One region of the Iodobacter ciconiae genome, then DNA from elsewhere that is predicted to be linked to it. Evidence: predicted binding sites of a transcription regulator. Region 1 holds the regulator's gene; each other region holds the start of a gene.
The links. The regulator FNR, encoded in region 1, switches genes on or off when oxygen is low (the NO sensors DNR and NnrR bind a similar motif). The targets are predictions, from matches to a motif close to TTGATNNNNATCAA.
Positions count from the first base shown of each region.

Region 2: a site for FNR is predicted at 3,178-3,191, ahead of ubiU (ubiquinone anaerobic biosynthesis protein UbiU). Genes of this name have one in related genera too.
Region 3: a site for FNR is predicted at 6,401-6,414, ahead of EJO50_RS03770 (DUF3149 domain-containing protein). Genes of this name have one in related genera too.

Region 1 is NZ_CP034433.1:1,599,461-1,609,799, reverse strand. Features, by position in the region: gene EJO50_RS07040 (DNA translocase FtsK) at 1-1,437, opposite strand, end outside; gene EJO50_RS07035 (hypothetical protein) at 1,655-2,350, opposite strand; gene fnr (fumarate/nitrate reduction transcriptional regulator Fnr) at 2,358-3,107, opposite strand; gene hemN (oxygen-independent coproporphyrinogen III oxidase) at 3,240-4,643, shown strand; gene EJO50_RS07020 (sulfite exporter TauE/SafE family protein) at 4,649-5,308, shown strand; gene EJO50_RS07015 (response regulator) at 5,428-5,796, shown strand; gene EJO50_RS07010 (chemotaxis protein CheC) at 5,793-6,410, shown strand; gene EJO50_RS07005 (GGDEF domain-containing protein) at 6,410-7,363, shown strand; gene EJO50_RS07000 (PrkA family serine protein kinase) at 7,560-9,482, shown strand; gene EJO50_RS06995 (YeaH/YhbH family protein) at 9,559-10,339, shown strand, end outside.
Region 2 is NZ_CP034433.1:3,190,518-3,200,856, forward strand. Features, by position in the region: gene EJO50_RS13985 (DEAD/DEAH box helicase) at 1-1,095, shown strand, start outside; gene EJO50_RS13990 (tellurite resistance TerB family protein) at 1,293-1,751, shown strand; gene gnd (phosphogluconate dehydrogenase (NAD(+)-dependent, decarboxylating)) at 1,903-2,814, opposite strand; gene ubiU (ubiquinone anaerobic biosynthesis protein UbiU) at 3,247-4,245, shown strand; gene EJO50_RS14005 (U32 family peptidase) at 4,663-5,538, shown strand; gene ubiT (ubiquinone anaerobic biosynthesis accessory factor UbiT) at 5,535-5,960, shown strand; gene EJO50_RS14015 (undecaprenyl-diphosphate phosphatase) at 6,121-6,951, shown strand; gene cyoE (heme o synthase) at 7,012-7,911, opposite strand; gene EJO50_RS14025 (COX15/CtaA family protein) at 8,068-9,081, opposite strand; gene EJO50_RS14030 (hypothetical protein) at 9,512-9,967, opposite strand; gene EJO50_RS14035 (SURF1 family protein) at 9,967-10,339, opposite strand, start outside.
Region 3 is NZ_CP034433.1:841,199-851,537, forward strand. Features, by position in the region: gene flgL (flagellar hook-associated protein FlgL) at 1-715, shown strand, start outside; gene radA (DNA repair protein RadA) at 818-2,170, shown strand; gene trxA (thioredoxin TrxA) at 2,293-2,622, shown strand; gene rho (transcription termination factor Rho) at 2,751-4,007, shown strand; gene EJO50_RS03760 (type B 50S ribosomal protein L31) at 4,112-4,369, shown strand; gene EJO50_RS03765 (ArnT family glycosyltransferase) at 4,486-6,111, shown strand; gene EJO50_RS03770 (DUF3149 domain-containing protein) at 6,168-6,344, opposite strand; gene EJO50_RS03775 (YajQ family cyclic di-GMP-binding protein) at 6,875-7,369, opposite strand; gene ppnP (pyrimidine/purine nucleoside phosphorylase) at 7,423-7,734, opposite strand; gene EJO50_RS03785 (DUF2788 domain-containing protein) at 7,747-7,968, opposite strand; gene EJO50_RS03790 (argininosuccinate synthase) at 8,036-9,250, opposite strand; gene leuE (leucine efflux protein LeuE) at 9,283-9,903, opposite strand; gene argF (ornithine carbamoyltransferase) at 9,970-10,339, opposite strand, start outside.

The DNA.
Region 1 (10,339 bases):
TACCGATGCTTTAACCCGAAATTCGGCCAGTTTTTCTTCAATTAGAATGCCACGGTCTAACAAATCGTCCTGGCTGATGGTTTCAATTTCCGGGGCTGGCGGGTGTAGCAGGCTAAGCGTTGGCATAAAGTCGTCGCTATAGTGCACAGGCTCTGCAGGAGGTAATGGTGCAGGAGCGGGAGGCTTGGACCAGGTAAGCGGGGCTGAAGGCTGTAGTCCTGCGACGGGTTCTTGTTCAAGGGAAGCCGTTATTGGCTCGACCGGGTAGGCGGCAACTTTTGCTTTGGGTAATTCAAGGCGTGGCTCGGGTAATTCTGGAAAGGGCTCGGAGATGGTGGATTCGATCACCTCAGACTCAATAATGGGCTGTAAGGTGATGGTTTCACCGGGCTCCCAGGTTGTTTCAGCAGAAGGCTCGATCCGTATCTTGGCAAGGGCTGGTCTCGTAGCAGCACTTGGTGGGTCTTCATTTAAAGTAGGCTCAATGCGTGGAGCTGGTTCGGGTTTAGTCTCTAGCTGAAATAGGCGCGGGCTGGATTTAATATTATTGTTGGTTTTGGGGCTGCGGCCAGTCACTGGTGCAGCTTCGGGGGCTTTACCATGAATATGCAGTAAACGCTGATGAATTTCTTCACTGGCAATGAGGGGTAAAGCCGCTGGCGCCGCAGGAGGTGGCTGCTCGATATGGCGTTTTACCCTGTGATCACTTTGCAAGTGCTGTTTAATTTGCGGTAAATCAATGAGTGGCAAAGGGGGGGCAGCGGTGGTGGCAGGCTGGCTTTTAAGGTGAGAGAAGAGCTCCTCCCGGCAAATAGCTTGTGAGTTTTGCGTTGTTGTTTCAATAGATTTAAGAGAGGCAGATTTAAGCAGATTGACTACCGGGCGTCTTGCCACAATGGGCATGGCAGGGGCGGTGGGCGTGGCTCTATCGTGTTCTGGTGTTTTTACTGCTGGTAAAGTAGACACCGCCGGAGAGCCAATAGATTCATCCCAATCCTCTTCTGCGGGCTCTTCAGTTTCATCCAGATGCACGGGATCAAACTGGGCCTTGATACTATCAATAATAGCTTTCGCACCGGTTTCTATCGCCAAGCCCGTTTTTTCCAGAATGACACTCCAGGGGGCCTGGCGCCAAAGCGGAACACCCAAGCCCAAACCAATGGCAAATAAGAGCGCTGATAAAATGGCTGAATAGCTTAATAAGCTTTGCCCTGCTGCTAACGTGCTGAGCGCAACAGTGAAACCAAGGTATTCAGTTGCAGACTGCTTTTGCTGTTTCCAGGCTCGCTCTAAAGCAAAAAATGCGCACAACCAGGCGGCGAGGGCAATATGACGGTTAAAGCCTAACAGTGCGATCAAAATAAACGCAGGGCAAAGCCAGGCTAAACGGGCTGTTTGCAATAAGTGATTGATTCGGGATATGAATCGAATTGACATGTTTTACAAATCCAAGACAGCAAAAATAAGCAGACTCGGCATTATCCGCTTCCTTGGGAAGAACGCCAATCAGCAAAAAGGCCAGAGCTTGGTGTAACTTGTCGTGGTGGTACGAGTTAAAAGCACACCCGTTCTATATAGGGCGGGCATTTTGTATGCGAATGCCTGTGATTTAGCTTATTTGATTGGCGTTTATATGGGACAGATATTGATTTGTTTATGGTTGATTTTTGCAATTTAAAAGTTGTATTAATAGCTGGGCCAGCGCAGCAGCAGGTTCCTGGTTCTCAGCCAGATCAAACAGGGTAAGCTGATGATGGAAGGCTTGATGGCTTCTGTTGTTTGCTAATACTGAATATGCTTTGCAAAGCGCGGCAATTTCCTGTGATTGCGTGGCCTGTAATTTAGCGAATGCATTTAAATCTACTTTAGAAGAGGGCTTGCCATCGGGGGAGATGATTTTCCAGCTCTCAATAAGTGGTTGCATCATAGCGTGTTGCAATAGCGCCAGAAAGCTTGCTGCACCCGCACCTCCGGCATGAAGCCAGCTATTGCGTCCTGCTGGTGCCAGAGCGTCGATAAGTGGTGCGGCGACTTTCAGTGCGGCCTGTGTGCCACTGGCTGCAATCATCCAGCCTAGCTGGGTGGCATACTGAGGTTCTCCAGTGAGGGACAGATCAATATGATGCCAGCCTTGTGTTTCGGCCCAGCGTGCACAGTGTAAATAATCTTCTAAGTTTTGATGTCCGGCAGAAATAAGCAGACCTTTTATGGCGAGTGCAGGAATCTTTGCCTGCATATCGAGCGGGAGCAGCATGAGTTGTGGTAGTTGTAAAGGAGTAAGCCGGGATTGCAATGACTCTAAAATGGCCGCAGGGGCTAAAAACAGAACTGGGCCATTTAAAAGGGTCATGGGAGGCTTATTGTTGGCTGTTATTGATGAGTTGCTTTAGCGCATCGGAGTCAATAATTTCAATCAGGCGGTTCTGTACTTTAATCAGGCCATTCTCTTGAAACTTGGAAAGTGAGCGGCTTACGGTTTCTAGTTTTAATCCCAGATAACTGCCGATTTCTTCCCGTGTCATCCGTAAATGAAAACTGCTGGCAGAATAGCCACGAATTGCAAAACGCTGTGACAGGTTCAGTAAGAAGGCGGCGATGCGCTCTTCTGCCTTCATGTTGCCGAGTAACAACATTACGCCATGATCACGGACAATCTCACGGCTCATGAGTTTATAAAAATGATGTTGCAAGACCGGGATGCGGCGACTTAATTCTTCCATATCAGAGAAGGGCAACTCGCAAACTTCGCTGTCTTCCAGAGCAATGGCATCGCAAGTGTGCAGATCAGAGCTGATAGCATCCATGCCCATTAGCTCACCTGCCATATGAAAACCTGTTACCTGTTCGCGGCCATCTTCTGAAATGACACTGGCTTTGAAAAAGCCCAGGCGGATCGCGTAAAGGGAGCGAAAAGGCTCACCAGCGCGGTAGAGAGCCTCACCCCGCTTGATGGGTTTGGCTTGAGTAATTAAGGCATCAAGCTCGCGCATTTCTTCCGCTGAAAGACCGATCGGCAGGCATAACTCACGCAAGCTGCAATTGATACAGCTTTGGCGAAGATGCTTAAGGCTAAGATCACGTAATGGGATGTGAGATGTCGTTGTCATGAGGCGTTTCAATTCATGTTCTCGATATCACGTAGTAAGCACAATTTCTTGTGTAGACTTTGATATCGATCAAGGTTATGAAAAATGAATCTGGGCAAGCTGCACCGATACAATAAAAAGGATGAAACTAGGATGCTCCAGGATAATGTTGCTGTATTACAGCCACTTGATTTTGATCGAAATTTAATTAGCCAGCACAATGGGAAAGGCCCAAGGTACACATCCTACCCCACTGCGGATCGATTTGCTGTAATGGATGCACATACTTACGAGCAAAGTGTACTGCAACAACAGCCGGGCACTCGGATCAAGCCCCTTTCCCTGTATTTTCACCTGCCATTTTGCAATACTATCTGCTATTACTGCGCCTGTAATAAAGTGATCACCAAGGATCAAAGTAAAGCAGATCAATACCTCGATTATCTCCTTAAAGAGGTAAAGTTACAGTCGGCATTATTAACTAAGCGTGGCACGGTTTCCCAGTTGCATTTTGGCGGCGGGACACCTACGTTTTTGAATGACTTGCAATTGAGCAGGTTAATGGAGGGGATTCGCACCCATTTCGATTTAAAGGCTGACGGTGAGTTTTCGATTGAAATTGACCCTCGCAAGGTGAGTGCAGCGACAGTAGCGCATCTAGGAAGTATTGGTTTTAACCGTATGAGCGTAGGGATCCAGGATTTTAATTTAGAAGTTCAGCAGGCGGTTAACCGTGTGCAAAGTGAAGAAGAAACGCGTATTGTGATTGATGCTGCCAGAGCAAATGGTTTTAAATCGGTAAGCATTGATCTTATCTATGGTTTGCCACATCAAAGCCAGGCCAGCATGTATCAAACTATAGAGAAGGTGCTCACCTTACGGCCTGATCGGCTGGCCTTGTATAGTTATGCTCATTTGCCCGAACGGTTTATGCCGCAAAGACGGATTGATGCTGGGCAATTACCCTCAACTGAGGGTAAACTCGATATTCTGCAAAGCAGTGTGAATCAGCTACTGGCTGCAGGTTATGTATATATTGGCATGGATCATTTCTCCCTACCTGATGATGCTTTGGCTATTGCTCAGAGACGCGGGCAATTGCATCGTAATTTCCAGGGTTATTCTACTCACGCCGATTGTGACCTGATGGCTTTTGGTGTGTCGGCAATTGGCAAAGTCGCCAATTGTTTTGCGCAAAATGTAAAAGATTTAGATACGTATTATCAGTATTTAGATGCGGACCGCTTGCCTGTTGATCGCGGTTTGTTAATGGGGCACGATGATTTTTTACGTGGCTCGGTAATTCAATCACTTATGTGCCAGTTCGAACTTGGTTTTCGGTCAGTTGAAGTATCTTATTTAATTGATTTTAAAAGTTATTTTTCAGATGAGTTGAAATTGCTTGCCCCCTATCAGGACGATGGTTTGCTTGTGCTGAGGGATGATTCAATCACGATTACTGCGAAGGGGCGTTTTCTGGTTCGTTCTATTGCAATGGTTTTTGACCGGTATTTACGTCATGCCGCACCTGCAGGGCGCTATTCTAAGTTGATATAAATTGAATGCTTGAATTTGATCTTTTTGCATTATTTCTTGCTGGTCTATTAGGCGGCGGGCATTGTGTCGGAATGTGTGGTGGCATTGTTGCTGCATTTAGTTTGCAACTTCCGGATGGTGCCCGTTGGCATTACCACTTTGGGTTTAATTTTGGGCGCTTATTGGGCTATTGCCTGATTGGCATGCTTGCAGGGCTACTCGGCTCTTTATCCGTGCTGCTTGCCTTGCAGGGGGTTAAGAGTGGCTTATCTATCCTGGCTAATTTGCTGCTGATTTTATTGGGCAGTTATATGGCAGGCTGGTCTTCACAGATTCTTTTTCTGGAAAAAGCAGGGCGTCCGTTATGGAGTAAGATTCAGCCTTATATGAGGCTGTTTTTACCCGTTAAACGTTGGTCAGATACGCTCATTGTTGGCGCACTCTGGGGGTGGCTGCCCTGTGGTTTGGTTTATACCGCGTCATTAAATGCTCTTGCAAGCGCTAGCCCTTGGCATGGTGGGCTGATTATGCTGTCTTTTGGTTTAGGCACTCTCCCCAATTTATTATTGATGTCTGTATTTTCTGAGCAGCTACGGCATCTGTTCAAAAATAAGTATTTACGCTGGTTTTTTGGTGGTAGTTTGATGCTGTTGGGGTTTTATAGATTGATTCAGCTTATTGTTTGAATATAAATCAGTGTTTTGATCGCGATAGATATAAAAAATTGAAGTCATTGATGTTTTTTAAAAATAATTCGTGTGCTTTAGGTGTAGTGTCTGTTTATAAAAAAGGATTTCCCAGAAAAATGCCTACCCCCATTTTGGTTGTTGATGATTCAGCTATGGCCAGAAAAATGCTGATTAGAGCCTTGCCTGCTAACTGGGATATTGAAATTACTCATGCGTGTAATGGAATTGAAGCACTGGCTGCATATCGCAAGGGCAAAGCCGATGTGATGTTTCTGGATTTAACTATGCCGTTAATGGATGGGTATTCTGTATTGGAAGTCTTGCAAAAAGAGGGGTTAAATAGCTATGTAGTAGTAGTCTCGGCAGATATTCAGCCACTTGCACGTGAGCGTGTACGGCAATTGGGGGCTGCGGCTTTTGTTCAAAAACCAGTGAAAGCTTCTGATATTGAGATTATTTTGCGTGAATATGGAATTGCTTTATGAATGAAGAATTGTTCTTGACTGAAGAGCAAACGGATGCTCTGCAAGAAATTACCAATATTGCAATGGGTCGTGCAGGTGCGCAATTAGCTCAAATTCTAGATACTTTTATTAAATTATCCGTTCCTCGTATTAATATTATCCAAGCTTCTTCCGTGTCCAGTAATATTTTGAATATGATTGGCTCCAAAAATGCAGCAACAGCAATTCGTCAGTCGTTTAATGGTTCTTTATCAGGGGAGGCCATGGTGGTTTATGACCAGCATGGTTGTAGAAATCTTGCCGATTTGATGGGGTATGATGGTGTTATTGACCGAGCTTCAGAGCGTGAATTACTTTTGGATGTCGGTAATGTGCTGGTGGGGGCCTGTTTAAACGGCGTGGCTGATTTATTAGGCGCATCCCTCGTTTATTCGGCACCGACGATTATGGCAGAAAATGTTGAGGTTGATAAACTTATCAATATCAAGCAAGTTACCTGGAATTATGCTCTGCTGGTTGAAGTTCACTTTACTTTAGAGATTCGTGATTTTACTTGCCATTTGCTTACATTGATGCCGGAAGAGTCTATTTTACGATTGCAACTGGCAATTGATGCGTTTATGGAAAAAATATAATGCAACAAAAACTGTGTGATTTTATTGTTAATGAAGTGAATGTTGGTATTTTCTCGCTGGATAAGAGTCATCGTATTTTACTTTGGAATCGTTTTATGGTTCAGCATAGCGGTATTCGTGCTGAGCAGGCGATTGGTGCGAATTTATTTGAGTTGTTTCCTGAATTACCACAAAAATGGTTAAGTAAAAAAATTGAAAGTGTTTTTGTATTAAAAAATTTTGCTTTTACCTCTTGGGAGCAAAGACCCTATTTATTTAAGTTTTCATATCATCGTCCTATTACCGGGGGGATGGATTTTATGCAGCAAAACACTACTTTTATGCCTGTACGTAATGAATCGGGAGAAGTAGATGCGGTCATTGTTAATTTGTTTGACGTTACTGATAATGCGATCGCCCAAAACCTATTACAAAATGCGATGGGAAAGCTTGAAGAGTTTTCTAACCGCGATGGTTTAACAGGAATTTATAATCGCCGCTATCTTGATATGCGCTTCACTCAAGAGCTAGAGCGGATGTCTCGTTATCAGGCTGCTTTTTTCACGGTTATTTTATTTGATCTGGATCGCTTTAAGCTGGTGAATGATCGGTATGGGCATATTGCCGGGGATGAAGTATTGCGGGTGGTTGCCTCACGTGTGCTGACTATTTTGCGTGATACCGATATATTTGGCCGCTATGGCGGTGAAGAGTTTTTGCTCTTGTTACCACAAACTGATTTAGCCGGTGCGGAAATAGCCGCAGAGCGTATTCGGGAAATATTGTGTTCATCACCCGTACAGGTTGGGGAAACTAAAATTCAGATATCAGCCAGCCTGGGAGTATCTGCGTGTCATTCTGGCTGCAGTAACCCACAGCAGGTGATTGAAGAAGCTGATTTGGCGCTATATGCCTCAAAGCAAAATGGGCGGAATCGAACGACTGTTTTCTCTGCAGATTTACGTGAATCTTGATTTGTTTATGACGTTTAATAGAGCCCTTTGGGCTCTTTTTTTTGGGCTCTTTTCTGAGGATAAATGAGTAACATAAATTTATCAGCAATGTAGTTGTAATTTTTTGAAATAATTGACTTCTCTATGTCTATAAAGAGTGCAGAGGTGTGGCAATCGTCACGCTGCCTGAACGACATACACGGTGAGGAGAGGCGTCATGGATGTCTTTAACAATTTTGCTGCACGTTACGAGCGCACACGTGAAGAAGAGATGTCACTGCGGGACTATCTTGAGCTGTGCAAGCACGACCAGGTTGCTTATGCCACTGCAGCAGAGCGCATGCTGATGGCAATTGGGGAGCCGGAATTAATTGATACCCGGCTTGATTCGAGTTTGTCGCGTATTTTTCAGAATAAAGTCATTCGTATTTATCCGGCATTTCGTGAATTTTATGGTATGGAAGAGGTGATTGAGCAGGTGGTTGCCTATTTTCGCCATGCGGCACAAGGTCTGGAAGAAAAAAAACAAATACTCTATTTATTGGGGCCAGTCGGTGGAGGGAAAAGCTCTATTGCTGAGAAATTAAAAGAATTAATGGAGTGCGTGCCTTTTTATTGCATTAAAGGCTCGCCGGTCAATGAATCCCCTTTAGGTTTATTTAATGTTGAAGAGGATGGTGCTCTATTACAAGAGCAATTTGGCATTGAGGGGCGGTATTTAAAAACAATTCCTAGCCCCTGGGCGGTTAAACGGCTGCATGAATTTAATGGGGATATTAATCAATTCAGAGTGGTAAAGCGCCATCCTTCAGTGTTACGCCAGGTTGCAATTGCTAAAACCGAACCAGGTGATGAAAATAATCAGGATATCTCTGCCCTGGTGGGGAAGGTAGATATTCGTAAATTAGAAAAATATGCGCAGGATGATCCTGATGCATATAGCTACTCAGGTGGGCTTTGCCTGGCGAATCAGGGTTTGCTTGAGTTTGTGGAAATGTTTAAAGCTCCGATTAAAGTATTGCATCCCCTGCTAACGGCAACGCAAGAAGGCAATTTTAAGGGAACAGAAGGTTTTGGTGCGATTCCTTTTGATGGCGTGGTGCTTGCTCATTCAAATGAATCAGAATGGAAGCAATTTAAAAATAATAAAAATAATGAAGCATTTTTAGATCGTATTTATATTGTAAAAGTGCCGTATTGCCTGCGGGTGAGCGAGGAAGTAAGGATCTACGAAAAGCTAGTGCAAAACTCCTCTTTATCTAAAGCACCTTGTGCACCGGGCACGCTTAAAATGATGGCGCAATTTGCTATTTTATCCCGCTTGTGCGAGCCGGAAAATTCAAGTATTTTTTCAAAAATGCTGGTTTATGATGGTGAAAATTTAAAGGATGTTGATCCCAAGGCAAAATCTATTCAGGAATATCGTGATTTTGCGGGGGTTGATGAGGGCATGAATGGTCTGTCGACACGGTTTGCATTTAAGATTTTATCCAAAGTATTTAATTTTGATCATGCCGAAGTTGCCGCCAATCCTGTGCATTTATTGTATTTGCTTGAGCAGCAGGTAGAGCGTGAACAATTTTCTGCCGAGCTGGAGCAAAAATATATTTCATATATCAAAGAATTTATGGCTTTGAAATATGTTGATTTTATTGGCAAGGAAATTCAAACCGCTTACCTGGAAAGCTATTCGGAATATGGGCAAAACATTTTTGACCGCTATGTCACGCTGGCTGATTACTGGATTCAGGATCAGGAGTATCGCGATGCAGATACGGGCGAATCATTTGATCGAACCAGTTTGAATAATGAGCTGGAGAAAATAGAAAAACCGGCAGGTATTTCTAACCCTAAAGATTTTAGAAATGAAATTGTTAATTTTGTATTACGTGCCCGTGCTAATAATGGGGGGAATAATCCTGCATGGACATCTTATGAAAAACTGCGCTCGGTCATTGAAAAGAAAATGTTTTCCAATACTGAAGAATTACTGCCGGTGATTTCGTTTAATGCCAAGGCCAGTCACGATGATGCACGTAAACATGAGGACTTTGTAAATAGGATGGTTAGCAAAGGCTATACGCCCAAGCAGGTCAGGCTGTTGTGCGAATGGTATTTAAGAGTACGCAAATCATCTTAATCCAGTGAGGTAGGGTGTGATATCGAGAGTCGCTCGAGATTATCCCCTGCGCCTCACTCCTCACTGGAGTTGCAAAATGATTCATATGATTGATCGACGTTTAAATGGTAAAAATAAGTCGGCGATAAATCGGGAGCGGTTTCTTCGCCGTTTTAAGGGGCAAATTAAAGAGGCGGTAACACGTGCTGTAAATGGTAGATCAATTACTGATATAGAACGTGGCGAGAAAGTATCTATCCCTGTTAAAGATATTAATGAGCCGGGTTTTGCCCATGCATCGGGGGGGATTTGGGAGCGGGTTTTCCCCGGAAATGATCGCTATAGCCGCGGGGATGAAATTGATCGTCCCTCAGGTGGCGATGGTGCAGGGGGGGATGGCGGGGCGGGTAATGGCGGGGATGGTGAGGATGATTTTGTTTTTGAGTTAAGCAAAGAAGAGTTTTTAGAGTTTTTCTTTGATGATCTTGAATTGCCTAATTTGGTTAAAACCCAATTAAAACAGAGCATGGTCATGAAGCCAGTCCGGGCTGGTTTTACCTCGGATGGCACGCCGACCAATATTCATGTATTGCGTAGTTTGCGTGCGGCATTAGGGCGGCGTATTGCTTTATCGGCAGGGCCGTTAGAAGAATTAAACACCCTGCAGGAGCAATTGGATGAATTGCTGGAAACGCAAGGAGAGCGCTCGCAAGAGGTGCAAACCTTGCAAGCCATTATTCGCGAATTAAAAGCGAAACTGGTTTGTATTCCCTATATCGACCCCTTTGATTTGAAATACACCAATCGTGTTCGTGTACCAAAACCTACTACCCAAGCTGTGATGTTTTGCATTATGGATGTTTCTGGTTCAATGGATG
Region 2 (10,339 bases), 1.6 Mb from region 1:
AAAACGGCTGCTTATGTGCTGCCGCTGCTGCATCTTATGCTGGCTGGCAGTAGTAAGGTACTGATTCTGGTGCCAACGCGTGAGCTGGCGGTGCAGGCGGGGGAGGAGATCAAGGGCTTGCTGGCGGTTTTGGGTAAGAACAATATGGCTAGGCCGATCAAGCTGGCGACGGTATTTGGCGGGGTGGCGATTAATCCGCAAATGATGCAGCTGCGTGGTGGGGTCGATGTGTTGGTGGCAACGCCTGGCCGCTTGCTGGATTTAATCGATAAGAATGCGGTTCGGCCTGAGTTTTTTAATACTCTGGTGCTTGATGAAGCCGATCGTTTGCTGGATATGGGCTTTGCTGCCGAAATTAAGCGCATCTTGGCGCTGTTACCGGCTAAGCGTCAGAGTCTGTTTTTCTCGGCGACTTTTCCTGATGATGTCACTGCGCTGGCAACAGGCATTTTACATAATCCGACGCGCGTGCTGATTGTCGCTACTGAAACAACGCAGCCAGATATTTTGCAGCGGGCGATTTTTGTGGATGCCGAGCGCCGTGCCGATGTGCTTGCGCATTTGATCAAAGAAAATGCAGACCAGCGCATGCTGGTGTTTGTGGCGAGCAAGCATGGCAGCGAGCAGCTGGCCAATACGTTGTACGCCAAGGGCATTAATGCCGCGCCTTTTCATGGGGAATTTAGCCAAGGTCGCCGCAATCAGGTCTTGGCCGAGTTTAAGTCGGGCAGCTTGCAAGTGGTTGTAGCAACCGATCTGGCTGGCCGTGGTATCGACATCGACGGGTTGCCCTTTGTGGTGAATTACGATTTGCCCCGCTCGCCAGTGGATTACACCCACCGCATTGGTCGCACCGGCCGAAATGGCGCGAGTGGCACTGCGATTAGCCTGATTAGTGCCGCCACCGAAGCGCATTTTCGCCTGATCGAAACCCGCCTGAATATCCGTCTGAGCCGTGAAGTGATTGCAGGTTTTGAAGCCCGGCTGACGAGTCTGCCGGTGGTCGAAAATACGGGCGGCATTAAGGGGGTGCGTATGAGCAAAAAAGACAAGCTGCGTGCGGCGGCGGCCCGTGCTGCTGGAAGTATTGAGTAATTTTGCACCTTTACTTCTGAAAAGCCCTGCGTTCACGGCTACCGGGCTTTTTTTAATGCTGATTTAATGTGTTTTACCTGTTTTGTTGTGAGTTATTTTTTAATCGGCACCGCATATTCTGAACTATTTTCTTAAGCCATGATCTGATTAGCAGAAGTTATCCGCATCATCTGCTTAATCGCATCAGGAGATAGACAATGGGTTTGTTCGATTCGATCAAAAAAATGGGTCAGGATGCCAGTACGATGCTGACAAATGAAGTGACTAAATTTAAAAATAAAGATTTTTTAAATGCAGTAATTGCCGGGTGTGCTTTGGTGGCGAGCAGTGATGGCTCAATTAGCCCGGAAGAAAAGCGCAAGATGCTGGGCTATATTAGCAATTCAGATGAATTAAAAGTATTTGATTCATCTGATGTGATTGAATCTTTTAATAAAATTGCCGCTAAATTTGATTTCGATTATGAAATCGGTAAGGCAGAAGCATTAAAGATTATTTCTAAATTAAAAAATAATCCTGATGCCTGCAAATTAATGATCCGCGTTTGTTGCGTGATTGGTGCGGCAGATGGTGATTTTGATGCCAATGAAAAGAAAATGGTTGCGACCATTTGCAATGAATTAGGCATCAATGCGACCGAGTTTGATTTGAAATAATATATTTCAAGCAAAAAAAACCTGCTGTGGCAGGTTTTTTTTGGCTAAATGTTTCTGGGTCATTTGTTTTTAATGTCAGATATATCAGCAAGCAGGGGGGGCTTATTTGGAGGCTCAGAAATTGCACTGCTGGCCGGGGCAGATGCAGCTGTTACTTCTTGGCTACATGATGGCCGCCAAAGGCATTGCGCATCATAGACAGCAATTTGGCAACGTAATCGCCTTTACCCTGGGAGGTGTAGCGCTGGAATAATGAAGCTGCGATAACCGGCGCAGGAACGCCAAGTTCTACAGCTTCCAGTACGGTCCAGCGGCCTTCGCCTGAATCGGGAACGAAGGGTTGGATGTTGTCGAGTTTGGTATCGTTTTTCAGCGTGTCTGCGGTTAAGTCGAGCAGCCAGGAGCGGATTACCGAGCCATGACGCCATGTTTCAGCGACTTCAGCCAGATCAAGGTTTAGCTCTTTTTTAGCTTCTAAAAGGGCAAAGCCTTCGGCAAAAGCCTGCATCATGCCGTATTCAATGCCGTTGTGAACCATCTTCACGTAGTGGCCGCTACCTGCTGGGCCTGCGTGAATCCAGCCGCGATCTGATGCCGGGGCGAGGATTTTAACAAAGGGTTCAGCCATCGCAAAAGCGTCTTTTTCGCCACCAATCATGATGGTGTAGCCGTTAGCCAGGCCCCATACGCCGCCTGATACGCCTGCATCCATAAACTTAAAGCCTTTGGCATTCAGCTCTTTTGCATGGCGTTGTGAGTCTTTATACATGGCGTTTGCGCCATCAATAACTAAATCACCTGGTGCCAGTAGTGTGGTTAGCTCAGAAAACATGGCTTCGCTGATTTCACCTGCTGGCAGCATCATCCATACTACGCGTGGGCTTGGTAGCTCTGCAATCAGGCTAGCTACGGAGTCAAAGCTGCGGATATTGGCGTGGTCTGCGGCCAGTTGCTTACCTGTTTCGGCGCTTACGTCAAAGCCAAATACGGTGGCTCCGCCAGCTGCCAAACGGCGCGCCATATTGCTGCCCATTTTACCGAGGCCAATCATTGCAATTTGCATTTTGAGCATCCTTGTTTGTTGGTTTTCGTTGCCGGGGTTGTGCTCCGGCCGGAAGGTCCCGCAGCATGGGTTTTTGCCGCATGTCTGCTAGTTGGGAATTATGACACTATGCTCTGCTCAGTGCGAAGCAAATGCCTACAAAATGCAGTAAACAGTGTCTCTTGTACTTTTTATAAGAGAATTTTGTATATGACAGCAAAATTGATCTTGGTTAAGGCAAAATATATTGCAGTGCACTATGATTGAAAAGTCGTCATAAAGCGTGTGGGCTTTGTGAAAGGACTCTGTGTGTGGGTACGGTGCGTGCGTCGCTGCTTTTTTGCAGCCGCACGCTTTTTTCTGCGCAACGTTTATGCATTTTATTTGATGTAGCTTAAAAAATACATTGTTGCCTCTCTGTAAGCTGCCTCTGTTTATACATCGGGGGTGCTTATGGCCCTGCCCCAACTTATTTGTCCGGCGGGTAGCTTGCCTGCGTTGAAAATGGCCGTCGATCATGGGGCTGATGCAGTTTATCTTGGTTTTAAAAATGCCACCAATGCCAGAAATTTTGCCGGACTTAATTTTAGCGATGCGCAGCTCGGCGAGGGTGTACGCTATGCTCATGCCAAACAGCGTGAAGTATTAATCGCGATTAATACCTATGCTCAGCCGGGGCGAATTGCCGACTGGCGGGCTTCGGTTGATAAAGCGGCTGATCTGGGCGCTGATGCGGTGATCTTGGCCGATCTTGGCCTGTTGGAATATGCCCATCGTACTCATCCGCATTTGCATCTGCACTTATCTGTGCAAGGCTCTGCCACTAATTTTGAAGCCATTAATTTAGCGCACGAATGTTTTGGCGTGCGCCGTGCCGTATTGCCGCGCGTGCTCACTTTGCCGCAAATTGAGTGCGTCATTAAAAACACCCAGGTAGAAATCGAAGTCTTTGGCTTTGGCAGCCTCTGTGTGATGGCGGAAGGACGCTGTATTTTATCCAGCTATGTTACTGGACAATCGCCAAACACCCATGGCGTATGCTCCCCAGCGCAGTTTGTGCGTTGGGATAAACAGGGTGAGCGTATGGATGCGCGCTTAAATGGTGTACTGATTGATCGTTTCGAAGCGGGTGAACCTGCCGGTTATCCCACGCTATGCAAGGGGCGCTTTGAAGTTGATGGTGATACTTATTACGCCATGGAAGAGCCAACCAGCTTGAATACATTATCTATTTTGCCCGAGCTGATGCGCATCGGGGTGGCCGCCATCAAGGTAGAAGGCCGCCAGCGCAGCCCGTCCTATGTAGGCGAGGTGACTAAAACCCTGCGCATGGCCATCGATGCCTGCGCCGACCCGCGTTATTCAGTTAAACCTGCCTGGCAAGCCACGCTGGATAAAGTGTCCGAAGGGCATCAGCAAACGCTGGGGGCTTATAGCAGGCCGTGGAGATAACTATTGGGTTTGCCTATCCAGTCTATTTAGTGCCTGCGGCACGGTGATTAGGTGCGGGAATCCCCCGTGTGGGACCTACTTTCTTGCTTCGCCAAGAAAGTAAGCAAAGAAGGCGACCCCGCGAAACACGAAGGCCCCTCATCTGCGGACAATCGAGCGGCGGCTGCGGAACTCGCTTCGCTCAGACAGGCATCAAAGAAACCCCGCTCGCTTGTTCCTCGCTTCGGCGTGTTTCAAGGGGGATTTAAGCCCTACGCAGAAAATGTGGTTTTTAAGGTTTTTAGGTGCTTGCTGCAAGCAAACTGACTGGTTTATGTGGGGCGATACTCGGTCATATTTAAAAATTGCTTTTGGTTTGCCCCTTTCATACAAGTATCGAAACACGGGGTTTTAAAAGCAGCCCCATTAGGAATAACAATGAAACTCTCTCTTGGCCCCATTCTTTATTACTGGCCTAAGCAGCAGGTGCTGGATTTTTATGCCGAGGCAGCGGGTTGGCCGGTGGAGGTTATTTATCTGGGTGAGGTGGTTTGTTCGCGCCGCCACGAGCTGCGTAGTGCCGATTGGCTGGAAGTGGTACAGAGCTTGCGTGCTGCGGGTAAAGAAGTGGTGATTTCGTCCCAGGCGCTGCTGGAGTCTGCCAGTGATCTTTCCAGCTTAAAAAAGCTGGCCGAGGCAGGTGGCTGCATCGAGGCCAATGATTTAGGCGCGGTGAAGGTGGCGCGGGATCTGGGGATGCGCTTTGTGGCCGGGCCGCATCTTAATATTTATAACGGCGCAGCTCTGGATTGGTTTGCGGCGCAGGGCGCAATGCGCTGGGTGCCTTCTTTAGAAAGCAGTCAGGCTGATATTGCCGCTATTTTGGCCGAGAAAACCTGTGCCATCGAAACCGAAGTCTTTGTGCATGGCTATTTGCCGCTGGCGTTTTCGGCCCGCTGCTTTACTGCTCGCTATTACGGCTTGAGCAAAGATGCTTGTGAGTTTCGTTGCCTGGATCATGCGGACGGGCAACTGGTTTCTACCCGCGAAGGCCAGGGGTTTTTGCGTCTGAACGGCATTCAGACTCAGTCTTCCGCCTGCCAATCGCTGTATGCCGAGTTGCCGCAAATGGCGCAGATGGGCATTGATTACCTGCGTATCAGCCCGCAATCCACCGGTACGGGCGAGCTTGTTGTGGCTTACGCCGAAAAAATAACTTATCCCAACGCTATCCACGACTTCTCAACAGCTTATCCACAGGGCATTGTGAACGGTTATTGGCATGGTGAAGCAGGCATAAAGGAATGTGTATGAAGCGCTTACCGCAATTTGTTTTATTTAAACTACCCGAAGCGCCGGTGGCCATTGCCTTGGCGAGCAGCTTAAATCTGGTTAAAAACAAGCTTTGGCCGGAAGAAGACTTTGCCTGGCTGGCCGGGCGAAATATTCGCCTGGAAGTGCTGGATATTGGTCGAGGCCTGACGTTGTCTTTTCAGAATGGACGCTTTAAGCGTGGGACTGGCACAGCAGATGTTACTTTTAGCGCGAGCCTTGCCGATTATCTGGTGCTGGCCCGCCGTCTGGAAGACCCAGACACGTTGTTTTTTCAGCGCCGTTTAAGCATTGAAGGCGATACCGAGCTGGGCCTCACGCTAAAAAATTTGATGGATGCTACCGATTTTGAGCCGCTCCTGGCCTGGCTGCCAAGCAAATTGCGTGCGCATTTGCCAGTTTGATTTGGTGTTAAAACAAAGTCTGGCGGGTTTCATCCGCCTTTATAAACAATGCGCCGGTATGTTTTGATGTAAATTCTGCTAATAAATACCAGATCTTAATCAGTTGATAAGATTGCCCAGATATAATGCGTGTCTCTTTTAGGTTATTGGCAGATTATTAATGGATATTGTTTTGCTGTTTAAGTCGCTCATTATGGGCATGGTTGAGGGGATTACCGAGTTTCTGCCGATTTCCAGCACGGGCCATTTGATTTTAACGGGTGATTTGCTCAATTTTATGAGCAAGGAAAAGCGTGACGTTTACGAAATTTTTATTCAGCTGGGTGCCATGCTGGCAGTGGTTTGGGAGTATCGCGCCAAAATTAGCAAAACATTGTGCGGTGCAGGTAAACCCGGTGGCGAGCGTAATTTATTACTGGCGGTGGTGGTGGCGTTTATCCCGGCGGCGGTTCTTGGCCTTTTATTTAGTAAAGTAATCAAAGCACATTTATTTCAGCCTGTGCCGGTGGCAATGGCATTTATTGTGGGTGGTTTGATTATTCTTTGGGCAGAGAAGCGCCAGGTGAATAAAGTCCCTGTAGTTGAAACGGTGGATGATTTAAGTCTGAAAGACGCACTGAAAGTAGGCCTTTGCCAGTGTCTGGCATTAATTCCCGGCACCAGCCGCTCTGGTGCAACTATTATCGGCGGGATGTTTCTTGGCATTTCCCGCAGGGCCGCAACCGAGTTCTCGTTCTTTCTGGGGATTCCAACGTTGGGCGCGGCATCTATTTACAGCTTGCTCAAACATCGTCATGAGTTAGATATCGGCGACAGCGGCGTATTTGCCGTGGGCTTTATCGCCTCGTTTGTTTTTGCTTTTATTGCAATTCGTGCGCTGATTAAATTTGTTTCAACCCACACTTTTGTTGGCTTTGCCTATTATCGGATTGCTTTCGGTTTGATCGTATTGGCCACCGCTTATTCCGGGCTGGTAAGCTGGACGGTTTGATTTTTTTGGGGAGTGGGGAGTGGCACTTCAATCACCATTTCGACTTCCAACTCCCCATTCTTAAACCAAGCAATGATCCAGCAATAATGCCGCAAATAAACACGCTAGATATTTAATCGAATATCTAAATAATTCCCGCGCAATTACGTCTCCCTCTGCTTCTTTTTCTTCCTGCCACAATTTAAATGCCCGCGATAAAAAGCCTGCATTGAGCACGGCTGCGCTAATGCCATACAGCCAGCTACTCATGCCTAATGCCACCGGCAGGGCGGTGACGGCGGCAAGGATGGCGGCGTAGAGCAGGATGGATAAGCGGGTGAATGCCAGGCCATGGGTGACTGGTAACATAGGCAGGCCTGCTTTGGCGTATTCATCGCGGCGGTAGATTGCCAGCGCCCAGAAGTGTGGCGGCGTCCAGGTGTAAATAATCAAAAACAAGACCATGGCTTCAGGTGGCACACTGCCGGTGACGGCGGCCCAGCCTAAGATGGGTGGCATAGCGCCCGACGCACCACCAATCACGATATTTTGCGGCGTGGCGGCTTTGAGTAAGCGAGTGTAAATCACTGCATAGCCAAAGAAGGTAGCCAGCGTCAGCCACATCGTCAGCATATTTACAAAAGCGGCCAGCAGCCATAGCCCAACTGCCGTGGTGATCAGGGCATAGAGCAGGGCGTCGCTGTGCCTGACCGAGCCTTTAACCAGTGGTCGCTGCTGAGTGCGGCGCATATTGCCATCGCGCTCTACTTCGATCAGGCAATTAAAAGCGGCCGCTCCGCTGGCAACCAAACCAATGCCTGTTGTGGCAGCAAGCAGCAGTGCGATGGATGGCAGCTGCGGTGTGGCCAGCAGCATGCCAACTACGGCGCAGAACACTATCAAAGCAATGACGCGCGGCTTGCCAAGTTTGAGCAGCTCGGTTAGCTTGGCATGGGAGCGGGTAAGGGCAAGAGTAAGCATGGCTAAGCTCCGGTAAATTAAAACGGGGAAGAAAGTTCGATCTCAGACGATGCTTTTCGTAGGAGCGGCTTTAGCCGCGAAAACGCCATTAAAGACATTCGCGGCTAAAGCCGCTCCTACGCGTTTTGTTCTTAAGTGTTTGCCGTCCGATATAAATTACGACGAAGCCGCTACTTTCCCCTCTCTTGGGGTGAGGCTTAGGCCAGAGTGCGCTTTGGCCATATTCTGAGCCGGTAAAACCTGCGCCCATACGGCAACCACCAGCATCAGTAATATCGCTGCGCCGCCGTTATGCGCTACGGCCAGCGGCAGCGGTAAATCAAACCAGACATTGCTTATCCCCAGTGAGATTTGTAGCAGCAGCGCCGCAGAAATCAGCCCTGCGAACTTGGGCGTGGCTTTGCGTAGCTGCCATACCAGCACACTGATGCAGATGAGTAGCAATAATGCGCCCAGCCTGTGCAACCAGTGAATAGCGGCCAGATGATGAATCGTCAGCGCTTCGCCACTGGCGCTCTGGCCTAGTTGGCGCAGTGGCTGCATAGCGGTGCTTAAACCTACAGGCGCGGCAAAGCTGCCTTGGCATGCAGGAAAACCATTGCAAGCCAGCGCCGCATAATTGGTTGAGACCCAGCCGCCGAGGGCAATTTGCAGCACGATGGCGAGCAGGCTGATGATGAAAACGGGGCGCAACTGGCTGGGAAGTTGCGGCTTTAAAAGGGCGCGGGAGCTAAGCCAGGTCAGCAGTGCCAGCAGCGTCATGCCACCCAGCAAATGCGCGGTAACCACGATCGGCATCAGCTTCATGGTGACGGTCCACATCCCCAGTAATGCTTGAAAAACAATCACCGCTAGGGGCAGTAAAATACTGACGCGGCTGAGCTGCGGGCGTTTTTTCCAGAGTAGGCAGCACACTGCCAGCACCAGCATGCCCAATCCACCCGCAAAATAGCGATGTATCATTTCTTTCCAGCCCTTGGCTGGATCTACTTCGCCGCCAAACTCCGCGCCAGCCTTGGCAATTTCATGCGCCTCGTCCGGCGCACTGAGCAGCCCATAGCAGCCCGGCCAATCCGGGCAACCCAAGCCGGCATCAGAAAGCCGCACATAAGCACCCAGCATGACTAAGCAAAAAGTCCAGATCAGGGTAAGGCAGAGCAGTGGTTTCATTGATGGCTCCTGTAGGGCGGGTGCAAGCCGCCGTTTGTTTAATATTTAAAGCCAAAATGCGGTGGGTGTTACCCCATGTGCGCTAGCCAAAGTCAAAAGCCATTATTTTAGTGCCTTCGGCACGTTGGTTTAGGAGCGGTAGCCACCGCGGGGGCGTTCTTTTCTTGAACGGCCAAGAAAAGAACCAAAAGAAGGCCGTCCCACGAAACACGAAGGCCCCTCATCTGCGGACAATCGAGCGGCTGCTGCAGAACTCGCTTCGCTCAGACAGTCCTCGCCGAAACCCCGCCCGCTTGTTCCTCGCTTCGGCGTGTTTCAAGGGGACTCTAAAGCCCCGTGCAGAGAGCGCGGTCATTTCGATTTTTTTGCTGTTTGCAAATAAATAAAGTTATTTTCTTTGCTCCTTTGTAGCTACACCTATCCTCCAGCTTCAACCCAGCGCTTTATTATTTTTCAAAACCTGCCCGATTTCTTTTAGCGCCTTGCGTCTGCCATCGTCGTTAGAGAGTTGCTCTTTGGAATAACGCAGTACGGCATTGCCGTGGGGGTCGATCAGGTAGAGGCCGCTGGCAGGGGCGTGGCTGGGCAGGTAGACGATGTCGGCATTGTCCGAGGGGCAAAAACTGGCGCGCACAATACGCTGGCTGGCTTCGCCCTGAGCCAGCCGCAGTTGCCTGGCAGCAAAGAGCAGCTTGCCGTGTATCTCGCTGCAAGCGGCATCGGCAGCGGCTAATCGCCAGGGGCCGGGCGCTGCGATGGGGGTGGCGAGTAGTTCGCCAAAGCTATTCCCTCCGACGGGTCGCCACCATTGCCAAACGGCTTGCGCGGCTAATACCGGCAGTAGGGATAACATAAAACATGCAATAAGTACGGTGCGTCCTTTCATTATCTTGTCTCCCATTTAAAGCGTATCCAAAGAAAAATACCCGCTAAAGTCATTCCCCACCAAGTGGCTGTGTAAGCAAGATGCCGCTCGGGCGGGATAGCGGGCTGGCTGTGTTGCACGATCAAACCTTTTTCACCTGCTTGCATCAGTGCATAGGCAACTGGCTGGGGCAACTTGCTCCATGCGGCAAAGCGTTCCGGATGGAGATTTTGAAAGATGTGATCTTTGGGCGGTGTGTTGGCTAGCTCAACATAACGCGGCCAAGGCTGTGCGTTCACGATGGTGCTAGCACCGGCTTTAGGGGGCTGCGCATCGGGCCACCAGCCGCGGTTGATCAGCACTATGCTCTGATCGCTCAGCTGAAAAGGGGTG
Region 3 (10,339 bases), 760 kb from region 1:
TTACGATATTATTGATAATCAGGCTTTGTTAACCGATGGGGTGACGGCTAACCCGAATTTTAATAAATCAATTGTTGATGGCCACGATTACACTGCGGGGGCAAGGCCTGTTATTCCTGGGACACTTAATAATTACCCGCGTGCTTATATACCAGGTGGTGATATTGCGTTTAAAAGTCTGGCAACCGATCCTGTTGGTGTCCCCCCTGTTGCCGCCTGGGATTATGGCATAAAGATGAATGTGACGGGGCAGCCTGCAGTAGTGATCGGGCCGCTTGGCACTGGTCCAACTCCGAGCGGGCCGGTTTCCAGTGGTGTAATGGATTCTTTTAATGTGGATCCTAGCCGCAGTAATGGCGATATTTTTCAAACTATGAAGGTTTTTTCTGACGCGCTAAATGCATATCAGACCAGCCCTACCGGCATGGCTAATTTTCAAAACCAGCTCAATACTGTTTTGCAAAACACCAGCAATATGCTGACAAATGTTTTGTCTTCCCAGGGAAATCTCGGGGCGAGGATGATTGAAACTCAGTCGGTGCAGGACACGAATGGTGATTTAAAAGTGCAATACGGGCAGACATTGTCACATTTGCAGGATTTGGATTATTCAATTGCATTAAGTGATTTTTCTTTAACGCAAACCTTGCTTGAGGCATCAAGAAAATCTTTTTCCCAAGTGCAAGGCTTAAGTCTGTTTCAGTACATTAGTTAATTGAAAAGCGGCCATTACTGGCCGTTTTTCGATTAGGCTGCATACAAATCTTCCTGAACAAGGCTCAAGCTGCTTTGGGCTGACTCCTGTATTATCCGCTCCATGGCTAAAATTCGATCTTCTTTTATTTGTCAGCTTTGTGGCTCTGCATCTCCTAAATGGCAAGGGCAATGCCCCGGCTGTGGTGAGTGGAATACCCTGCAGGAGGGCGCGGCGGAGACGGCTCCTGCCACTCGCTTTCAGTCTTTGGCTGCCGATGGTGCGATTCACCAGTTAAGCGATGTAGAGGCCGCAGAAATCCCGCGTATTGCTACCGGCATGGCAGAGCTTGATCGTGTGCTGGGCGGCGGCTTGGTGCCCGGCGGCGTGGTGCTGATTGGCGGGGATCCGGGAATCGGCAAATCAACACTTTTGCTGCAAGCCATGACTTTGCTGGCGGCTGAGCGGCCGGTTTTGTATGTCTCTGGTGAAGAGTCCCCGCAGCAAATTGCTTTGCGTGCCAAACGTCTGGGCTTGCCTGCAGGTAAAGTAGCGTTGTATGCAGAAATCGGCTTGGAAAAAATTCTGCTCGCACTCGAAAAAGTGGGCCCGCAGGTGGCTGTAATCGACTCGATTCAAACTGTTTATTCCGAGGCGCTCACTTCTGCCCCGGGGAGCGTGGCTCAGGTGAGAGAATGTGCCGCGCAGCTCACGCGCTATGCCAAGCGCACAGGCACAACTATTTTTCTGGTAGGGCATGTTACAAAAGATGGTGCAATTGCCGGGCCACGTGTGCTGGAGCATATCGTGGATGCGGTGCTTTATTTTGAAGGGGATACGCATTCCAGCTTTAGGTTGATACGAGCAATTAAAAACCGGTTTGGAGCTGTTAACGAGCTGGGTGTGTTTGCAATGACCGATAAAGGTTTGCGCGAAGTATCCAATCCGTCTGCACTCTTTCTGTCCCAGCATAAAGAGCCTGTGCCTGGTAGCTGTGTTTTGGTGACGCAGGAGGGCACTCGCCCTTTACTGGTAGAGATTCAGGCGCTGGTTGATGATTCGCATTCCCCTCAGCCTAAGCGTCTTGCAGTAGGGGTGGAGCAAAATCGTCTGGCTCTGCTGCTGGCGGTATTGCACCGCCACGCGGGCATTGCTGCATTTGATCAGGATGTATTTATTAATGCGGTGGGCGGCGTGAGGATTGCCGAGCCTGCTGCAGATTTGGCTGTTTTGTTAGCGATTGTGTCTTCTTTAAAAAATCGTCCTTTGCCCGACAAATTGGTTGTATTTGGTGAGGTAGGCTTGGCGGGGGAGGTGAGGCCGGTGCAGCGGGGGCAGGAGCGCCTGCGTGAGGCGGCCAAGCTGGGTTTTACCCATGCCATCGTGCCTAAAGGTAATCGCCCCAGGCAAAGTATTGAAGGCATGACAGTGACGCTGGTTGAGCGTTTAGAAGAGGCAGTTAGCGCGGCATTGTAAGTTTTTTAGTACAATGGCCTTGAAAAATAAGCGTACGCCCACATCAATAAAACATTGCTGACTGCTTTATCCTTCGTCTAGGATTTGATAGGTCAATTGATTACCCCCATGCTGGAGACTTAATGATGAGTGAACATATCGCACAGGTTACAGATGCCACGTTCGATGCTGAAGTATTGCAAGCGCAAGGCCCCGTTTTGGTTGACTATTGGGCTGAATGGTGCGGCCCGTGCAAAATGATTACTCCGATTCTGGAAGAAGTCGGCGCGGAATATGCGGGTCGTTTGAAAGTAACAAAACTCAATATCGACGATAACCAAGCGACACCTCCTAAATATGGCATTCGTGGTATTCCGACACTGATGTTGTTCGTGGGTGGTGAAGTAAAGGCCACCAAAGTTGGTGCGTTGTCAAAATCGCAATTAACTGCATTTCTTGACAGTAATATTTGACAGCACTGAGTAAATCCATATAGGCTTATGGATATTCAACTGGGCTCGCCGGATATTCTTTTCGGCCCGCCCGGATTATTAAAAAATTTCTGTTTTCCCTTCCCGATTTACTCAAGCGCGCCCTCCCTATGCACCTGTCTGATTTAAAACACCTCCATGTTTCCGAACTTGTTGATATGGCTACGTCTTGCGAGATTGACGGTGCAAACCGGCTGCGTAAGCAAGATCTTGTTTTTGCCATTTTGAAAACAAAAGCTAAAAAAGGTGAAAGCATTTACGGCGATGGTACGCTGGAAGTGCTACCTGATGGTTTTGGTTTTCTGCGAAGCCCGGATACTTCCTACCTGGCTGGCCCTGATGATATTTATGTCAGCCCTAGCCAGATTCGCCGCTTTAATTTGCACACCGGTGACACTATTGATGGCGAAATTCGTACGCCCAAAGATGGTGAGCGCTATTTTGCGCTGGTTAAAGTCGATAAGGTCAATGGCGAGCCACCAGAAAATGCTAAACATAAAATTCTGTTTGAAAACTTAACGCCACTGTTTCCCAATAAGCGTTTACATCTTGAGCGTGATATCCGCGCCGAAGAGAATGTAACTGGTCGTATCATTGATCTGATCGCTCCTATCGGTAAAGGCCAACGCGCACTGTTAGTTGCGCCGCCAAAAACCGGTAAGACGGTGATGTTGCAGCATATTGCCCATGCAATTAGTGCTAATCACCCTGAAGTAATGCTGATTGTGCTTCTGATTGATGAGCGCCCTGAAGAAGTAACCGAAATGCAGCGCTCTGTGAAGGGCGAGGTGGTTTCTTCTACGTTTGATGAGCCGGCAACCCGTCACGTACAAGTGGCGGAGATGGTGATTGAAAAAGCCAAGCGTCTTGTTGAGCACAAAAAAGACGTGGTGATTCTGCTCGATTCGATTACCCGCCTGGCTCGTGCCTACAATACTGTGGTGCCTGCGTCTGGCAAGGTTTTAACCGGTGGTGTGGATGCAAACGCATTGCAACGCCCCAAGCGCTTCTTTGGTGCGGCTCGTAATATTGAAGAGGGCGGCAGTTTAACGATTATTGCTACGGCGCTGGTTGATACCGGTAGTCGTATGGACGATGTGATTTACGAAGAATTCAAGGGTACGGGTAATAATGAAATCCATCTTGACCGCCGTATGGCAGAAAAGCGTACTTATCCGGCATTAAATGTAAATCGTTCCGGCACACGCCGTGAAGAATTGCTGATTCAGCAAGATCAATTGCAAAAAATATGGGTTCTGCGCAAATTACTTTATCCAATGGATGATCTGGATGCGATGGAATTCTTATTGGATAAAATCAAAGGCACCAAGAATAATATGGATTTCTTTGATTCGATGCGTCGATAAGCACATACAGCGTAGCTTGTTCAAATTGCGCTTTTATGCGATGATCTCGTTTTTATGGCTAGTGTTGGCACAACCCCAGCACGCTAAATGTAAAGGGAAGTAAAATGAAAGATGGTATTCATCCAGAATATAAAGATGTTGTATTCCAAGACGTAGCTGCTGATTTCACATTTATGAGCCGTTCTACTCTAACTGCTAAACAAACAATCGTTTGGACTGACGGCAAAGAATATCCATTGGTTAAGCTGGATATTTCTTCGGAATCGCACCCATTCTACACCGGCAAACAAAAGATTGTGGACACTGCCGGTCGTATCGACAAGTTCCGTCAAAAATACAGCATGTACGGCAGCAAGGAATAATTATCCCTGCGCAGTATCTGAAAAAGGCAGCCGCGCGCTGCCTTTTTTGCATTTAAAAGCTGTCTTTAAAAATTCGATATTTACTATTGGGCTCTTGTAAGCCTTAGGCAAATACCATGCTGACTTATCTTCCTCCTCTTGAACGTGAACCGCTGGCTGCGGGGGCTGAGAAGCCCTGGCTGCTGCTGCTTCTTTGTTTTGTCTGGTTAATACCAGGCCTAGTGGGCCATGATCCGTGGAAGCCCGACGAAATTGAAACTGCCGCAGTGATCCAGCAGTTCATGCAAGGAGCATATTGGTCTGTACCCCAGTTTGCAGGCCAGCCTTACTTGGAGCATGCGCCCCTATATTATTGGTGTGCAGCGCTGCTTGCATGGCCCTTGCAAACGCTGGGTATGGCAGTGCATGATGCTGCCCGTCTGACGACAGGCATCTGGATGGCGCTGGCTTTATGGGGCTTGGGTTTAGCAGGGCGCGAGCTGTATGGCCGCCGAAATGGCCGTGTTGCCGTGATTACCTTGATTGGCTGCATTGGTTTGATTATCTGGGGACATCATCTTTCCCCTCAGGTTTTGGTTTTAGCTGGGTTTTCCTGGCATATTTTCGGGTTGGCCTATGCTCTGCGCCAGCCCCTGTGTGCGGGTTTATTGCTGGGTTTGGCATGGTTGCTATTACTTTTAGGGGGTAATTGGGCTGAATTTATTTTAGCGCTCAGCTCCGCATTGCTGCTGTTTTTATTCAGGCCATGGCGCAATACTTCATTTGGGGTGAGCCTACTTTCAGCCCTGGTGATTGCAGTACCTCTGGGGGCCATCTGGCCGATCGATCTTTATCAGCATGCGCGACCGGTATTTGATTTATGGATTGATCAATATGCGCTGGGGCCGTTTGGTGGTTTAGCTGATTTTAAAGCGTTTCATGCGTTCGGTTTCTTTTCTTCAATTGTGTTGTGGTTTGCCTGGCCCGCTTTACCTCTGGCAATTTGGGGCTTGTGGGCAAATCGGCGGCAGTTAACTCAGCCCAAAATGCTTTTGCCTAGTGTTTTGCTACTGGTATATGTACTTTGGTTTGTGATGGCGGGTGATACACGTGAATCTCATGCACTTATCGTGTTGTTGCCATTGTCTATTCTTGCTGCCAGCGGCGTGGATGATTTACGCCGTGGTGCGGCCCAGGCGCTAAACTGGTTTGGTTTGATGACCTTTGGTCTATTTACAGGTCTGCTCTGGTTGGGCTGGCTGGCCGTGCATACCGGCATGCCTGCCGGGCTGGCTAGAACACTGCGTGAGGCTAGCCCGGCATACCAAGAGCGATGGGATGTGCCGGGAATTATTTTTGCAATTGCACTGACTGTTATCTGGGGCTTTGTTATTGCGCGTAAACGTCCTCCAGGGCGGCTGGCAGTGACTAATTGGGCATGTGGAGTGACTTTGATTTGGGGGGTCCTTATCGGCTTATGGCAGCCATGGCTGGATGCACAGAAAAGCTATCGCAGTGTTTCATATTCTTTGCGTGATGCGATACAAGGACAAAAGACATGCATTGATGGGCGAAATATTCCATCGGCTCCGTTAGCATCATTTGAGTATTTTGCGGGGATTGTATTGCAGCAAGGTCACCAGGCTGAGAGTTGTGGCTTACGAATGACGATCGGAGAGGAGCCTCTGGGAGACACAGTCTTGTGGAGGGGTAATCGCGAGGGTGAGCATAAAGAATTTTTTGTTGTGACTATCGTTCAATAAACTAAAAGGATCGCTTATAAGGTAAGCGATCCTTTTTTTAGGGCTCGCTAAAGGTCTTACGGGGTGTTTGTTTTTTTATTTATTGTTTTTAAATGTGCCGCAGTGTCTTCTATTACTTTGCGTCGAACATAGAAAAAAATATAAACAGCCATACCTAAAATAAAGAGGATGGTAAACAGGCTTAATAAACCGATATCAGAAGTAAACAGCGCTTGAAGTGGTGTATTTTCCATGGTGATTACCTTGTATTTATATGATGCTATATGAATACAAATACGATGTTTAGGTATTGATGCATATCAAGCTTCCTATGCAATTGTTTATTATAAAAATGATTGTCTGGATTTCTGTCTGCATATTTTCGTGTTTTGTCTGATACAGCAGCCTACTGCTGGCCGTCAATGAGTAAGGTTTTTTTGTCGGTTAAGAAAATACGCTGTGCTTCAATTTTTTGCTGTTAATTTGCCCGCTAATAAATATCACGAAGTATTGATCGGTAGAGCTTATAGCCAGGTTTTGAATGGCGATATTGTCCACGTCATGCCCTTAGCTGTTATTAACAGGTTTGATGGTTATCTGGGCCACTTAGCTGGCTGGCCATTTTTCCTGAATGATATTCAGCTTCAAAGCATGTGTATTTTTATTTGATAAGAGCTATTTATCTGCTGGCCAGAGAGTGTAGTGAGCAGATTGATAAAAGCGGCTTGGAGGAGGGGCATTTATGGTGTGGGCGGCAGAAATACTGCCACCCCGGTTTTAGGTATTAGTCGCGGAAGTTTTGATATTGTAATGGAAAATCAGTAATTGATTTTCGCATTAATGCAATTACTTCTTGCAGTATATCGCGTTTAGCACCTGTTACCCGTACAGTATCACCCTGAATAGCTGTTTGCACTTTTAGTTTTTCATCCTTAATAAGTTTGATGATTTTTTTTGCTAAATCCTGATCAATACCTGCTTTGATTTTCATTTCCATTTTTACTTTATTGCCAGAAACTTTTTGGATATCGCCACTTTCCAGGCGTTTACTGCTGTCGGCTTCTTTTTTTTCCAACGCTGGAAATAAAATATCTTTAATCTGATCAAGCTGGGCGTTTGAATCTCCATGGAGCGTGATGGTTTCATCTTTTTCGTTTAAATCAACTTTGGCGCTAGTGCCTTTAAAGTCAAAACGATTGTTGATAACACGATCTACGGCATCAATTGCGTTTTTAAGCGCAACCATGTCCAGTTCGGAGCTAATATCGAAAGAAGGCACAGGCTTCTCCTTTATGTAAGTAGTGAATTAAATCTATTTCGGGTTCTTGTCGTTTATGCAAAATGACAAACGTAATGCAGTGTTTCCAGTGTTTCAATAGTAAAGCTGGAGTTGGCAGGTACATTAAAACTTTGGCCTGCTGTATAGGTGCTCGCCTCGGGTTCACCGGCCTGTTTTACATGGCAAAGACCCGCTACGATTTCCATGATCTCTGCTGCGCCTGTATTAAAAGTAAGTGTTGATGGCAAAATAACACCGACTGTTTTTTTTTCACCGCTGGCTAAAATAAGGCAGTGTGATACGCAGAGGCCTTCAAAATAAACATTGCCCTGCTTAAGTACTGATACATTATCAAATTGTGACATAGAAATTTCTCTTTATTTTTGAAGGAGTTCGGTGAGTATCGTTTTTACAATAAATCCGAATACGCCAAACCCCAGTGTAAAGAATAAAACCAGGGAGCCATATTTTCCTGCTTTAGAATCTGCAGCTAATCGATAAATGATAAAGCCCATATAAATGATGAGGCCGGTACAGAGGATAGACACCGATAGCGTGGTGAATGTTTCCTCTGACATATTTTTAAGTGCCTCAAGCATAATGGTTTCCTTTTGTTTTACGCACAAAGCCGGCAGCGAGCCGGCTTTGTTTTCATCTGATTTAAGCTTACTTGCGTAATTTAGCGGCAATTCGCATACGTAATGCATTCAGTTTAATAAAGCCTGCTGCATCTGCCTGATTATAAGCCCCGCCATCGTCTTCAAAGGTGGCAATGTTGGCATCAAATAGTGATTGTTTGGAGTCACGCCCCACCACAATCACATTGCCTTTGTAGAGTTTAACGCGCACCCAGCCATTTACATGGTTTTGGCTTGCGTCAATCATGCTTTGCAGCATCAGGCGCTCTGGTGCCCACCAGTAGCCGTTGTAAATCAGGCTGGCGTATTTAGGCATCAGCTCGTCTTTAAGGTGAGCTACTTCGCGGTCAAGGCAAATGGATTCAATGGCGCGGTGGGCTTTCAGCATAATCGTACCGCCGGGGGTTTCGTAGCAGCCACGGCTTTTCATGCCAACAAAGCGGTTTTCAACCAGATCAAGGCGGCCAATACCGTGTTTGCCACCGAGTTTATTCAGTGTGGCCAATACCGTGGCCGGGCTCATTTTGACGCCATTAATGCCGGTAATATCGCCTTTTTCGTATTCAAGCTCTACGTACTCGGCTGCATCCGGGGCTTGCTCCGGGCTAACCGACCAGAGCCACATGTCTTCTTCGGGCTCGGCTGCCGGGTTTTCCAGTACCTGGCCCTCGTAAGAAATATGTAGCAGATTGGCATCCATAGAGTAAGGGCTGCCACCATTTTTTTTCTTGGCGATATCCATGCCATGTTTCTCGGCGTAATCGAGCAGCTTTTCACGGCTGTTTAAATCCCATTCGCGCCATGGTGCAATCACTTTGATGTCCGGGCGCAGAGCGTAATAGCCCAGCTCGAAGCGGACTTGATCATTGCCTTTACCTGTTGCTCCGTGGCTGACGGCATCTGCACCGGTTAGATTAGCAATCTCAATCTGGCGCTTGGCAATTAGCGGGCGGGCAATGGACGTGCCCAGCAGGTATTCGCCTTCATAAACGGTATTTGCTCGGAACATGGGGAAGACAAAGTCCCGCACGAACTCTTCGCGCAAATCATCAATAAAAATATTTTCTGGCTTGATGCCAAACTGTACGGCTTTTTGGCGGGCGGGCTCAAGCTCTTCGCCCTGGCCCAGATCTGCGGTAAATGTCACCACTTCGCATTGATATGTATCTTGCAACCACTTCAGGATTACCGAGGTATCTAGGCCACCAGAGTAGGCAAGAACCGCTTTTTTAACATCAGACATGAGAGCTCCAAGAGGGGGAGAAGGGGCAAGGGTTAGTGAGTAAGAGCAAGCCGCGCACCAAAGCTGATAAAAAGTACACCAGTTAAGCGCGCCAGCCAACGGCTCAGCCACTGTTTGCCTGCTAGTCGCCTGGAAAGGCCTGCACCAGCAAAGATTAAAAAGGTCAGATAAGCCAAACTTACGGCTTGAACGATCATGCCAAGTATTGCAAAAGTGAGTGGAATCCGGTCATAAGCCGGGTCCACAAACTGGGGGAAAAATGCCATAAAAAATAAGATTGCTTTCACATTTACAAGCGAAATAGACAGTGCCTGCTTGTAAATATGGCCAGACGGTGCTTCCATTGGCGCATTATTGCCTGCCTGTGGTTTTGCTAGCAGCATTTTGAATCCCATCCAGGCCAGATAGGCTGCACCAGCATAACGAACCATATCAAAAGTTGCAGGATGAGTGTGCATTAAAGATGCAACACCCACACTGGCAAGTAGCATCAGGATTAAATCACCCGTAACAATACCAGCTGCTGCAGCATAACCTGCACGTACACCCAGTTTGGCCGCCACAGACAAAGTAAAAATCGAGTTTGGCCCCGGCAGTAAAACAATAAAGAAAGTGCCGAGCAGATAGCTGCTTAAATCGGTAATGCCAAACATGACGTGCGATCCTGTATTACTTAATAAAGCGTGGGTAAATGATCTGTTCAGGCCATTTTGGAGTGTTTATTCCTCTACTTTACCCAGTAATAGGTATTCAATCACAGCTTTTTGTGTGTGCATGCGATTTTCTGCTTCATCCCAGACGACCGATTGTGGTCCGTCGATGACTTCCGGGTCGACTTCTTCGCCACGATGCGCTGGCAGACAGTGCATAAACATGGCGTTGGCCTTAGCTTGCAGCATGACTTTTTCGCTGACTCTGTAATGCAAAAAGTCTTTTCGGCGTTGCAAGGTTTCACGCTCAAATCCCATTGAAGTGCATACATCGGTAGTTACGATGTCGGCATCTCTGGCGGCTTGATACGGATCGTAAAAGGTTTCAAAATGCTCAACGTCATATTTCTGGCCATCAAGTACTGTCATTTCATAGCCG